Regions from separate parts of the Alishewanella sp. SMS8 genome, predicted to be linked through region 2. Evidence: predicted binding sites of a transcription regulator. Region 2 holds the regulator's gene; each other region holds the start of a gene.

Region 1 (4,377 bases), on a different contig from region 2:
CCAGGAGGTGGCAGCGTTGTTAGCCGTATTAGCCCCTGCCGTTGCTTGGAGCTGTTGCTGCGCTAAATTAGCATTAACGGTTTTATTGTTATTAGCGGGTGGCAATAATATCAGCGATAAATGTTTGGCAATACTGTTACTTGTGGCTGAACGGGCGTTTAACGGCTGCGCAAGCGGCTCGCCCGCTAACTGGGTGATGGTTTCACCGCGCAACACGCTTTGTTGCAAGGCGGCTAATTGTTTGGGATTTTGCAGTAATTGTGCTTGTTTCGCTGTTAGCTGAATGTTCTCTGGTAAGCCGCTTAATACCTTGATATGAATTTCTATTGTGCCGGGTTTGGTTTCTTTAAAACTTAACTGTAAGGGCAAATCGCTTGGAATGGCAGAGAGTTGTTTGGCTGCCAGCGTCAGTGGCAATTGCAGCAAGCCTTGTGCTGTTTGCACAATAAATTGAGCATTTTGGCCAGTTAACTGTAATTTAGCAAAATAGGGTTGCCCTGCTTGCAGTTTTGGCGTGCTTTCGCTGTTTTGGCCAAACTGGCTGAGGATCTTATCAACAATCGCGGTTTTCATCGGTTCCTCTGGTAACGGGGTATTGAGCTTTCCGCCGGCAGACATTTTCGCGCTGGGCTGGCTTAATTGCGTTTGGGCTGTTGCCGTTGCTGCCAAGTGTGTTGCCGTACTTTTTTGTGATGCATCATCAGGTTTGTTCTGGGGTTGCGTGCTGCCCAAGGTTAATTGGCTACCATCAGACAAGCTAAGTTGCAGTGGCCGGTTCAGTGCACTGCCTGGCAGTTGAAATTGGCCTAAATCTTTTAACGGTTGTATGAGTAACACCCAACTCGCTCGCTCAGTGGCATGGTTGGGTGTGGCTTGAGTAACCAAAGGTTGTAGCAACAGCTTTAGCTGCTGGCGCTCAGGCGGGCTAAGGTTGAGTACTTGGTTATTCAGTTGCAACAGCGGGCTTGCCGTTTGTAATTGTTGAAACACAGAAATTTGTACGGCAGGTTGCTGCAAAGCGAGCTGTAGCTGGGGGCTTAGCGTTTGAAATACCGCTGCGTTTTGCAGGTTAGCCATCGCCGCTCTCTGGCTTGGCATATTGGCTGTTAGTGTGTTAGCCGCTTGGTTGTTGTTATTTGTCGAAAGGTTATAGCTACTGCTGTTTTGCAAAGCGCTTTGCGCCGATGAAGCGTTACTGATACTGGGTAACTTGACCAACTGTAATGTAGCTAATTGCGCGGCGAGGTGCGGGTTAACCCCTTGGCCAGCCAAATGATTAAGCGGTTTGCCACTGGCTAATTGTGCACTCAATTGGTTTAGCTGCTCAGGTTGCAGTAACAAATTGGCTTGTGCGGCTGTTAATTGCTGTGCTTGCGGGTTACCGTGCCACTGCATCACGCGTACGTTCAATTTGTCGGCCGTTGTCGCATTAAAACTCAGTTGCAGCGGCACATTCAGCGGTAACGGTGGTAGGGCAGATAAAGCAAGCCGTTGTAAGCCTTGTTGGCTTTGCAGTAATAATTGCTGCGTCACATTGGGGATGTTATTGGTATGGCTTGAGACCACCATTGCCGGATACGGCACGGCGCTGCCAAGTTTAATCACACCACTGTTCACTGTCGTTTGTGGGTTTAAGCTGGTGTTTGTGTTTAGCTGGCCAAAATTAAAGGGTAACATCACGCTCTCAAGGTTCTGTTGGTTAAAGCCGCTTTTGTTAACAGTGATTATTGAACTGTAAGCGGCACTTGCCGACAAGTTGTGCAAATAGCTGATTTGAATCAAGCTTACGAAGCGGTTCTGATTCGTATTCTGGCGGCATTATGCTACTATGCGCCCAATTTTGTTGGTCGTCGATAGTTAGAGGACTGTGAATATAGCACAACCCACCTTTGCTGTTACTGCCCCCATTTTGCTCGATGCTGCTGATTTAAGCTGCGTAAAGCAAGATCGCGTGCTGTTTGAGCATCTGTCGTTACACTTAAAACCGGGCGAACTTTTGCAGATCAAAGGCAAAAATGGCGCCGGTAAAAGCTCATTGCTGCGAATTCTAGCTGGCTTGGCGCAACCCGATGAAGGCCAACTGCAGTATTTAGCTCAACCCTTACCTGCCGCGTTAAGCGATTACGCCGCCAACTTATGTTTTATCGGCCATCAAAGCGGTATTCATGAGCAATTAACGGCGATTGAAAATTTACAATTTTGGCAAGCGGCTAGCGATCTGCATATTCAAGACGAATTTACGTTACTGGCAGAATTAGGTTTAGCCGGTTTAGAAGATATTCCTTGTCGCATGCTGTCTGCCGGCCAACAGCGTCGGGTATCCTTAGCCCGGCTTTGGGCTACCTCTGCGCAAATTTGGATCCTCGACGAACCTTTTACGGCATTAGATCAATCCGCGATTGTCAGTTTACAACAACATTTTATTGCGCATTTACAGCGCGGCGGCGCGATAATCTTAACGACCCATCAACCACTCAGTATTGAATATCATGCCTTGCGCGCGTTAGAGATCCATTATCGATGGTAAAATTTAGCATTTTTTTACAGCGCGAATTACGTTTACTGGCTCGGCAAAAAGCGGATTGGCTGAATCCTGTGTTGTTTTTTATTATCGTGCTAACTCTGTTTCCATTAGGGGTTGGCCCAGAGCCGAATATGCTGCGTATAATGGCACCAGGGATAGTTTGGATTGCCGCGCTATTAAGCGTGTTATTAGCGGCCGAGCGACTGTTTAAAGACGACTATCGCAATGGGGTGATCGAGCAATTAGTGGCGGCGCAGCAGGCATTAATGCCGTTTGTGCTGGCGAAAATTACCGCGAATTGGTTAAGTACCGGTTTGCCGTTATTACTGTTATCACCGCTAGTGGCTTTGTTGCTGAATATGCAAGGGGCCGCCCTAGAAGCGATGGCGCTAACGTTATTACTGGGCACTCCTGTGCTGAGCTTACTCAGCGTGTTAGGGGCAGGTATCACGGTCTCTGCGGATAAAGGTGGGATCTTACTGGCATTGGTTATTCTGCCTTTATATATTCCGCTATTAATTTTTGCGAGTGCCGCCATTGAAGCGGCCAGTATTGGTTTAGGTTTTACTGGGCAGATTGCCATCTTATTGGCAATGTTTTTGTTCTCGCTGGCGTTGGTGCCTATGGCCGTGTGCAGCGCTTTAAAGATAAATGTGAGCTGATATGTTTAAGTGGTTAGATCCGTTAGCAAAACCAGAAACGCTATATCATTTTTGTGGCAAGTTAACGCCGTGGTTAATGAGTAGTGCCTTGTTTACCTTGTTGTTGGGTAATATTTGGGGCTTAGGCTTTACCCCCACTGATTATCAGCAAGGAGACAGTTATCGCATCATTCATATTCATGTGCCGTCGGCCATTATGTCGATGGGTGCTTATATGGCGATGGCCATCGCAGCCTTTACTGCCTTGGTGTGGCAAATTAAAACGGCCCAGTGGGCAGTATTAGCCATAGCGCCGATTGGTGCGGTGTACACGGCCATTGCTTTGCTAACCGGTATGGCCTGGGGTAAACCCATGTGGGGCGCGTGGTGGGTATGGGATGCCCGTTTAACCTCTGAGCTTATTCTGTTGTTTTTATATTTTGGCGTAATGGCGCTTCATGGGGCTTTTTCAGAGCGGCAAACCGGCGCTAAAGTGGCCAGTTTATTGGCGGTTGTTGGTGTGATTAACTTACCCATCATCCATTTTTCGGTAGAGTGGTGGAACACCCTGCATCAAGGTGCGACCATCACTAAGTTTGCTAAACCGTCCATCGATCCCAGCATGCTCTGGCCTTTGTTAATCAGTTTATTGGCGTTTAGTTTGTTATTAGCGGCGTTAACCTGCGTGCGTTTACGTACAGCGATCCTCGAAAATGAGCAGCATCGGCCTTGGGTTAAACAGTTAGTTAGCAAAGCATAAGCGAGGAGATAGCATGTTATTGAGCAGTTTATTGAACACGTTTTGGCAACTGAGTAGCGAATTGCCGGTGCAACTTTTTGGTGTTTTTCCGTTCTACTTTGCTAGCTTCAGTGATTTTTTAGCGATGGCCAGTAACGGCATTAGTTACAGTTTTTTTGTTTGGTTATCTTTCGGCTTAACGTATTTGTTGTTGATGGGCTTGCTGTGGTGGAGTTATTTCCAGCAACGTCAATTTAAGCAGCACCTCGCCGCAAAAATGGCCAGAGAGCAACGAATCAAGCAGTATCAGGAGCAGCAAAGCTAATGCAACCAAGACGAAAGAAACGCCTGTTATCCATGTTGTTGGTAATCAGTTTGATTGCTGGTGCCGTGGGGGCGATGCTATTTGCCTTACAGCAAAACATTAACTTGTTCTATACCCCAGGTCAGCTTATTCAGGGCCTTGGTGAAGG
Region 2 (4,377 bases):
TTGGCGCCGGTATTCGTGCTCGTTGGCAAGGCCAGCAACTCAAAGTGGGCAGCGCACAATTTTGTGGCGTACCAGCAGAGCCAGAATGGCAGGTGTATTTTACTCTTGATAACCAACTGCAAGCTAAGTTAAAACTTGTAGATAAATTACGCGAAGAAGCGACGGCGTTAATTCAGCAACTTCAGCAGCAAGGCTATAAACTGGGGATGTTAACCGGTGATCACTCGGTACAAGCAGAACAATTAACCGCAGCATTAAAACTCGACTTTATGCACAAAGGCTGCAGCCCTGAAGATAAAGTCACCGAGATCCAACAATTAATCGCAACAGGTGCCAAAGTGCTGATGCTGGGTGACGGTATTAACGATAGTCCGAGCTTTAACGCTGCGCATATTTCAGTTGCGGTGCAATCTGGCACCGATTTATCGAAAAACCAAGCAGATGTGGTATTTTTAAAAGCCGATTTACGCTTATTACAAAACCTTCTTCAAGGTGGCAAACAAACCTCCCGGGTGATCAAGCAGAACCTTGGCTGGTCAGTGGGCTACAATCTGGTTATTATCCCTTTAGCCGTTGCGGGTTTTGTTTCCCCTTACATTGCCGTGATTGGCATGTCGTTTAGCTCGCTGTTAGTGGTATCCAATTCATTGAGGTTACTGAAAAAATGAGCATTATCTATGTACTGATCCCGATTGCCATCCTGTTTGTGGCTATTGGCATCGGTATCTTCTTTTGGGCGGTGCGCTCAAAGCAATTTGAAGATTTAGAAAAAGAAGGCTTAAGTATCTTGTTCGACGAAGATAAGCCCAAAGTGATACCACCGAACAAGCCTGATGAACATTGATTATGTCGCGGCGCTGCTGATTGGTTTTTTAGGCAGCAGCCATTGTTTAGTCATGTGCGGTGGTATTGTTGCCGCCTTGCAATTTGCCATGCCGGCCCAAAGTGCTTGGCAAAAGTTTCGCTTACAATTGTTGTTAAGCCTTGGCCGCTTGATTACCTATACCTGCTTTGGTGGCTTGGTCGGTTATTTTGGTGCGACCGCCATGGGCATTACCGGAGCCACTTTTATTGGGTTGCGTTTATTGGCCGGCTTATTATTACTGGCAATGGCGCTGTATATTGCCCGGCTTTGGTTTGGTTTAACGCGTTTAGAGCGCGCAGGGCAAGGTTTGTGGCGCTTTATCCAACCTTATACGAAGCGCTTATTACCGCTTGATAGCAGTGTTAAAGCCCTAAGCTATGGCATGTTATGGGGCTTTTTGCCTTGTGGTTTGGTTTATTCAACCCTTAGTTGGAGTTTAGCCAGCGGCAGTGCCAGTAGCGGTGCACTGATCATGTTACTTTTTGGCGTCGGCACCTTACCTGCGTTACTGGTATTTGGCTCCGCGGCTAATAGCCTAGTCAAACTAAAAAACCAACTATGGTTTCGTTACAGTGCGGCATTACTGTTAGCGGTTTATGGTTTTTACACGATATGGCTTGCTTTGCATAGACTAGTTTTTTAAGCTGTTACCCTATTAAGGGTAAAAGGGTGTGTGTGATGCAACGTTCAGCTATAAATTGTCAGGATTGCGGTTTTAGTCAGCTGTGTTTACCGTTTTCGCTCAGTGAGCAAGAAATGAGCAAACTTGATGATATCATTCAGCGAAAGCGCCCTTTGCACAAAGGCGATATGTTGTTTGAAAGCGGTAACGAGCTTAAATCGCTATATGCCATCCGCACGGGCTCTTTTAAAACCTTCACGCTCACCTCACAAGGTGAGCAGCAAATCACCGGCTTTCATTTACCTGGCGATGTCATTGGTTTTGACGCCATCAATACTGAAAAACATGCCAGCTATGCTGAAGCCTTAGAAACCGGTATGATTTGTGAAATACCCTATCAAAACCTTGAAAATCTGTTAAGTCAATTACCTAAACTACGCCAGCAAATGATGCGTTTAATGAGCCAAGATATTCAATCTGATCAACAAATGATGTTGCTGTTAAATCGTAAAACCGCAGAGCAAAAATTGGCAACTTTTTTAAATCATTTGGCTTCTCGTTATGGCAATCGTGGTTTTTCTGAAAAAGCCTTCCGGCTCAGTATGACCCGCAGCGACATTGGTAATTATTTGGGCTTGACCGTAGAAACCATCAGCCGTTTGCTGAGTAAAATGCACAAAGATGAAATCATTCAAGTTGATGGCAAGCTTATCACCATTTTGGATGCCCCCAGCTTAACCGCGCTTTCAGGCCAATGTTAACTCCCTTTAACTTGATATAGCACAAACATAAATCCCTATTAATCGCTTATCTTGGTCTACACTTAGATAAGCTGATTGACTTAAGAGGGAAGCTTTAATGTCTATTTACAATAATGTGTTAGTGGTTTTAGATCCGAGCGCTGATGAGCAAAAAGCGCTCGATAGAGCCATCGAACTTGCCCGCAAACAAGGCTGTCAACTGACCGCTTTTCTTAGTGTTTATGAATTCTCTTACGAGATGACCACCATGTTATCGGGTGACGAGCGCGAATCGATGAAACAGTCGGTGATTAAAGATCGCGAGCTTTGGGTCAAAACCTTTTTAGAACAACCCAGCGCCTTGGGTTTAAACATCAAAATGCACGTGGTTTGGCACAATCGCCCCTTTGAAGCCGTGGTGAAAACCGTCTTAGATAATGATTATGATCTGGTGATCAAAGGGACGCATGATCATGATGTTTTAAAATCGATGATTTTTACGCCGACCGATTGGCATATTTTGCGTAAATGTCCTTGCCCAGTATTGTTAGTTAAAGATCATGCATGGCCTGCTAAAGGCAATATCATTGCTGCCGTTAATGCGGGTAGTGAGCAAGAACATCACCTGTCATTAAATCAACGGGTGATCCACAAAGCACAACAAATGTCGCAATTACTCGATGCTAAGGTGCATTTAGTCAATGCCTATCCCGGCACCCCGGTGAATATCGCGATTGAGATCCCCGAGTTTAATCCACAAGAATACAATGACACCCTTCGCCGCCATCATAAAGATGCGATATTAAGTCTGGCCGAAAAACATCAAATTAGTAACGAGCAATGTCATGTGTTAGAAGGTATGCCCGAAGACGTGATCCCGAAACTGGCCAAAAAGCTGGATGCCGAAATGGTCATTATCGGCACTATTGGGCGTACGGGCTTATCCGCGGCGATCATTGGTAATACCGCTGAACATGTCATCGACCGCCTAGATTGCGATGTATTAGCCATGAAACCGGCTGACTTTATTTGTCCGCTTGAAAAAAGCTAATTATCAGACTTTGGTAAAGGCGCGAGGTTGGGTATAATGAGCGCCTTTTTTCTGGCGGGTAGTTACTGATGTCGCACGCAGCACAAGCAAAAGCTCAATACAATCTGAACAAATTACACAAAAGATTGCGCCGGGGTGTGGGTCAAGCCATTGCTGATTTCGGCATGATTGAAGAAGGTGATAAGATCATGGTCTGCCTTTCTGGCGGCAAAGACTCTTACACCATGCTCGATATCCTGATGAATTTACAGCAATCCGCGCCGGTAAATTTTAGCCTTATTGCCGTTAACCTCGATCAAAAACAACCTGGCTTCCCTGCTGAGGTATTACCTCAGTATTTAAACCAGCTGGGTATTGAATATCTGATTGTTACTGAAGATACCTACTCGATAGTCAAAGATAAAATTCCAGAGGGTAAAACCACCTGTTCGCTGTGTTCACGTTTGCGCCGGGGCATTTTATATCGTACTGCAAAAGAGCTGGGCGCCACTAAAATTGCATTAGGCCATCATCGTGATGATATGCTTGAAACCCTGTTTTTAAACATGTTTTATGGTGGCAAGATGAAATCGATGCCGCCTAAACTGGTCAGTGACAACGGTGAACATATCGTGATCCGACCTTTAGCTTATTGCAAAGAAAAAGACATTGAAAAATACGCTGTCGCGCGTGAGTTTCCGATCATCCCTTGTAACCTTTGTGGCTCACAAGACGGCCTGCAGCGCCAAGTGGTCAAAGAAATGCTGCAAGATTGGGATAAACGCTTTCCTGGGCGCATCGAGACCATGTTTCAAGCCATGCAAAACATCGTGCCATCACATTTAGCAGATAAATCGCTGTTTAATTTCGCAGGGCTGACGAAGGGTGACGCTTTAGCGACTGAGGGTGATTTAGCATTTGATAAAGCGACCATCCCCAGCATTCCGGTTGGCTTAGAAATAGATAACGAAGATGAGCAGCCGCTGCTACAAGCGGTCGAGTTAAACTAGCTCCTTGATTATCTCTGCGCTTTAACTTGGCATCATGCTGTTAGAGCGCAGCTTTTCACATCGGCATTGCAGCGCGATATGCCAGCCTGCCTTTGATAACCATGCTGCAC
Region 3 (4,377 bases), 370 kb from region 2:
ATAAGCCGTAAACCCGCCGATGAATTGAAAACCTTTGGCTATAAACGGGCCGAAGTGATTGCAGCGCTAATTAACCTCACCACCTTAATCATTATTGGCTTTTATCTTATTTACGAAGCGTTATGGCGTTTAGCTGATCCACAAGAGATCGCCGGTTGGCTGGTGGTCATTGTGGCCAGTTTTGCGTTGCTCATCGATGTGGTCACCGTGCTTCTGACGTATGCACAATCAAAAAACAGCATAAACATCAAAGCCGCCTTTTTGCACAATGTCTCCGATGCCCTCGCCTCCGTGGCAGTGATTATCGCAGGAACCTTAATTTTGCTTTATCAATGGTACTGGGTGGATACCTTGTTGACATTACTGATTGCCGGCTATGTGCTTTGGCAAGGTTTTAGCATGCTGCCTAAAGCTATCCATTTATTGATGGATGGCACACCTGAGCATATAGATATCCCACAGGTTATTTTGGCCATGCAAGCGTTAGACGGCGTAACGAACGTGCATCATGTGCATATCTGGCAAGTCGATGAACAGCACAGTGCGCTTGAAGCGCATGTTGTGGTGGAAAACATGGATGTGGCAGAACTGGAGAAAATAAAAACCACCTTAAAAGCACTATTAGTCCGTGAGTTTCGTATAGGTCATTCCACCTTAGAATTTGAGCATGCCACCCTGACTAACTGCAATAACGCGCAAGTTTGTCATTAATTTTGTTATGCTTGTAATGAGATTTTTAAAGCGGACTCGTCACTTCTTTGCCTTGTCCTGAGGAATACATGCATTTACCCACTGTTGTGATATTAGCTCTGGTAATAAACCTGATCGTGGGTTTTTATTTGTACTTACTTTATCGGCGCAAGCCTAAAGATCGCTGCTTTCGACTTTGGTCATTCTCATCCATCAGTTTTGTGCTGGGTGGCACGCTCGTTGCCTTACGCCCTTACGATATTACGGCGTTTTTCACCTTCTTTGTTGCTGATTGCTTGTTGTTATTGGCGCCAATATTGGTGCTGGCGGGGCTCATTCAATTTTCACGTTTTCGCTATACGCGGCGTCGGCGCCAACACGCTTTTGTGCTGTTGGCACTGATTGTTATAGCATTGCTCAGTGTCTATCACCATCCCGGTATCTTGAGTGTGCTGGTTGCGCTAGCTATTGGCATCACCTTCTATTTGTGTGCTGTGCTACTCCAAAAATCGGTGATCACCGAACCCACCTTTACCCGCACCTTACAAGGTATTTTTCTGCTGCATGCGCTAACCATGTTTACCCAAGTAATGTTGATCCTCTGGCAATGGCAATCTTTAGATATGAATGGCTTACCTGAAAGCTCGGTCTATACCCTGCTAAGCCATATTTTACTGACCACCTTTACCGCTTTGCTGCTACCCTGGTTATGCTTTTTGAAACTAGAACGCAAGCTCACCCTAAAGTCGCAACGTGATGGCCTAACTAAACTGGCTAATCGCGAGCATTTTTTCAATCTGGTTGAACGTTATTGGCAACAACAGCGCCCTCTGCCTGCCGTTTTAATGATGATCGATATCGATTTCTTTAAAAAAATTAACGATAAATTTGGTCATGCGGTAGGCGATAGCGCAATTAAAGCCGTGGCACAGTTGTTATCTAAACAATTGCGTTGTAACGATATTATTGGCCGCATTGGCGGTGAAGAATATGCTGCACTGCTTATCGATTTAGATGAGGCCACCGCACTCAAAATTAGCCAACGACTCTGTGAACAAGTTGAAAAACAACTGCAATTTGTGGCTGATGCCAAGGTCGAACTGACCATCAGTATCGGTTTAGTGTATGTAGATACCTCACAACACGACTATGTGAGTGCGCTAAAAGCCGCAGATGAAGCGCTTTACAGCAGCAAGCGTGCTGGCAGAAATACCGTAACCCTCGGCGCAGTTGGGCTTTGACATCAAGAATTTTAGAATGGGTTAATGGCAAAACCTTGCTGTTGCAATAGCACGTGAGCCGTCATCGCAGAAAGCGCCATATTCACACCGGGTAGCAAGTCAGCATTACTGATGCCATAAGCAGCAGCACTTTGTCCACAAAGGTAAAATTTGACTCCCTTTTCCTGTAGTTGTGCGATAGCAGTGGCGCTGCTATTTTTTAGTCCATCTTTATTGGCGGCATAAAATTTTGGGTTCGTCATCTCTAAAGAGGCACTGCCATGCACTACCACGGCCAGCTGAATATTTTCTAAAGGCACACCCGCTGCAACATGCATATTGATAAATCGAGCCGCACTTTCTATAGACCGATTTAGCTTGCCTGGTTCTGCCGCTTTAGCGACGTCGAAAGCCAGCTTAAATACCGTATTGGCGGGCAACGGCTCAGTTTGTTGCACAGGTGCTGTCGGCCCGAAATCGTTAAACACGGGGCCGGTTTTAAAATTGTCCAGCTGCGCAGCTAAGGCATTTTCAGTGCAAAGCAATAAGGGTATTAATAAAAGAAAACGGTGTATTTGCATGGGAGTGTCCAACGATTGTTTATAAAGACTATACCTAGCACCCGCGTAATCAACAAGCCTAAAGAACATCAGTTTAAGCCGTTGAGCGCCCAACATTGAGCTATGAGTCAAACGAAAAAACCGCTTTCAATGCGTTAGCCAATACTTGCCGGAACCGTCTGCATCTAAAGTTCTATTGGCCCGGCGGTTAACTATTGAACGGTTTTTTTAAAATCAACATTTAAAGCCTGCCCCTGTGGTTTCAAACAACGCTGTGACCGAGATCAATAAACCTTATTTAATTTACGCCTATACTTATCAGGGAAAGACAATAATTAATCGCATAAGGAAATAATATGACGCTTGAAAAACATAGCTTTCTCAGTGAGTTTCCTGATCATCACCATACTATTCGCCATTTAAAGATGCACGACCGGCACTTTGCCAAGTTATTTGATGAATACAACGACTTAGATCACGAAGTATTTAGTATTGAATCTGCCGGTATCCCTACTACGGATGACAATTTAGAGCAGAAAAAAATGCGCCGTGTTCAGCTTAAAGACTCGCTGCTTGCCATGGTAAAAAAAGAAGAAGCCGCGCAATAACACCAAGCCAAATAATCTTATTAACCACAGCTACGCTTAACAAAAAAGCGTCACTGTGGTTTTGCAGTTTTCGGCATCGCTAGCCGTTTACGCGGCGGCTAATTGGCTTTAGCGATATGGATAGGCGCTGCCCCAAAGGTTTGTTTAAACACCCGGCTAAAGTGGCTTGGGTTATTAAAGCCTAACTGATAACACACTTGGCTTATCCGCTCGCCAGTTTGCAGTAACCGATAAGCCTGTTGTAAGCGCAATTGCTGCTGCCACTGCGCTGGGGTTACCCCAAAAGCTAATTTAAACTGCTGATAAAATTTACTGCGGCTCATGCAGGCAATTTTGCATAACGTTTCAATTTGAATATCTTCGCTCAGGTGTTGCTCAATATAGTTCAGCACATTACCCAGCGGTGTTGTTTGGTTGTTTTGCTTACAACTGGCCAACAGTAATTCGCGACTTTGCTGCTGCAATAAACGGGTAATTAACTCGTTTAACGACAATTCAATTAAATAGTCTCGGTGCTGCTCGTTTTCACTGAACAGCGTGATCATTTTTTGCAGTAACTGCTGCGTTTGCGAATTATGCTGGCCGTGTACCAGTTTCGGCACATAATGAAAAAAATCGCTATGGCTAATTTCTTGTTTGAAATTCAACGCATCGGCCACCTTACGAATTTTATCGGTACTGATTTCAATGGCAAGGCAGGTAGTGGGTTGTTGCAGTGATGCCTCTGGAAAGTCGATAAGTACCTTTTGCCCAGGCGCCAGCACAAAAGATTGATGCGGTAAAAACGCGCTGTGGTACTGGCAATCGGCGACATGCATCACTTTTTTGCCCGTTAGCATACCGCAAAATAATAACTCGCTAGAGTGTAACGCCACCTGCTGCGCATCTTGATAGGTGTCATAAATACTGAGTTCAGCATGCTCACCGGCAAAGCTCACTTTGTTTTCAACAAGCACATTAATGCGTTGGCGTTTTTGGGTGAGTACCGATGTTGTCATAGTCTCCCTCAGTTTGGACAAATAGACAAAAAGTCTGGACTAGCAAGCAAGCGTGCTGAATACACCTGAGCTAATGTGAACTTATGGCGGCTAAAAAACAATAACTTCCCGCCAGATTTAGTTAATTAATTACTAAACTATTTAGACAAAGGATAGACTATGATTTATGCAAATCCAGGTACAGCGGGTGCCTTAGTTAACTTTAAAGCGCAATATGGTAACTATATTGGTGGTGAATGGGTCGCCCCCATTAAAGGCCAGTATTTTGATAACAAAAGCCCGGTAAACGGCAAGGTGTTTT

What was found. Region 2 encodes FNR, which switches genes on or off when oxygen is low (the NO sensors DNR and NnrR bind a similar motif). Its sites were predicted from a motif close to TTGATCTAGATCAA; they were not measured.
Region 1: ccmA (cytochrome c biogenesis heme-transporting ATPase CcmA) is a predicted target of FNR. The motif match lies at 1,769-1,782, and genes of this name have one in related genera.
Region 3: ORJ01_RS02350 (YdcH family protein) is a predicted target of FNR. The motif match lies at 2,745-2,758, and genes of this name have one in related genera.

The regions. Positions count from the first base shown of each region.
Region 1 is NZ_JAPJEA010000003.1:295,650-300,026, forward strand. Features, by position in the region: gene ORJ01_RS11840 (flagellar hook-length control protein FliK) at 1-1,677, opposite strand, end outside; gene ccmA (cytochrome c biogenesis heme-transporting ATPase CcmA) at 1,868-2,527, shown strand; gene ccmB (heme exporter protein CcmB) at 2,521-3,186, shown strand; gene ORJ01_RS11855 (heme ABC transporter permease) at 3,188-3,925, shown strand; gene ccmD (heme exporter protein CcmD) at 3,939-4,229, shown strand; gene ccmE (cytochrome c maturation protein CcmE) at 4,229-4,377, shown strand, end outside.
Region 2 is NZ_JAPJEA010000001.1:164,871-169,247, forward strand. Features, by position in the region: gene ORJ01_RS00805 (heavy metal translocating P-type ATPase) at 1-668, shown strand, start outside; gene ccoS (cbb3-type cytochrome oxidase assembly protein CcoS) at 665-844, shown strand; gene ORJ01_RS00815 (sulfite exporter TauE/SafE family protein) at 834-1,508, shown strand; gene fnr (fumarate/nitrate reduction transcriptional regulator Fnr) at 1,544-2,248, shown strand; gene uspE (universal stress protein UspE) at 2,346-3,278, shown strand; gene ttcA (tRNA 2-thiocytidine(32) synthetase TtcA) at 3,347-4,267, shown strand.
Region 3 is NZ_JAPJEA010000001.1:530,104-534,480, forward strand. Features, by position in the region: gene ORJ01_RS02335 (cation diffusion facilitator family transporter) at 1-711, shown strand, start outside; gene ORJ01_RS02340 (diguanylate cyclase) at 780-1,931, shown strand; gene ORJ01_RS02345 (DsrE family protein) at 1,943-2,491, opposite strand; gene ORJ01_RS02350 (YdcH family protein) at 2,827-3,078, shown strand; gene ORJ01_RS02355 (AraC family transcriptional regulator) at 3,177-4,076, opposite strand; gene ORJ01_RS02360 (aldehyde dehydrogenase family protein) at 4,236-4,377, shown strand, end outside.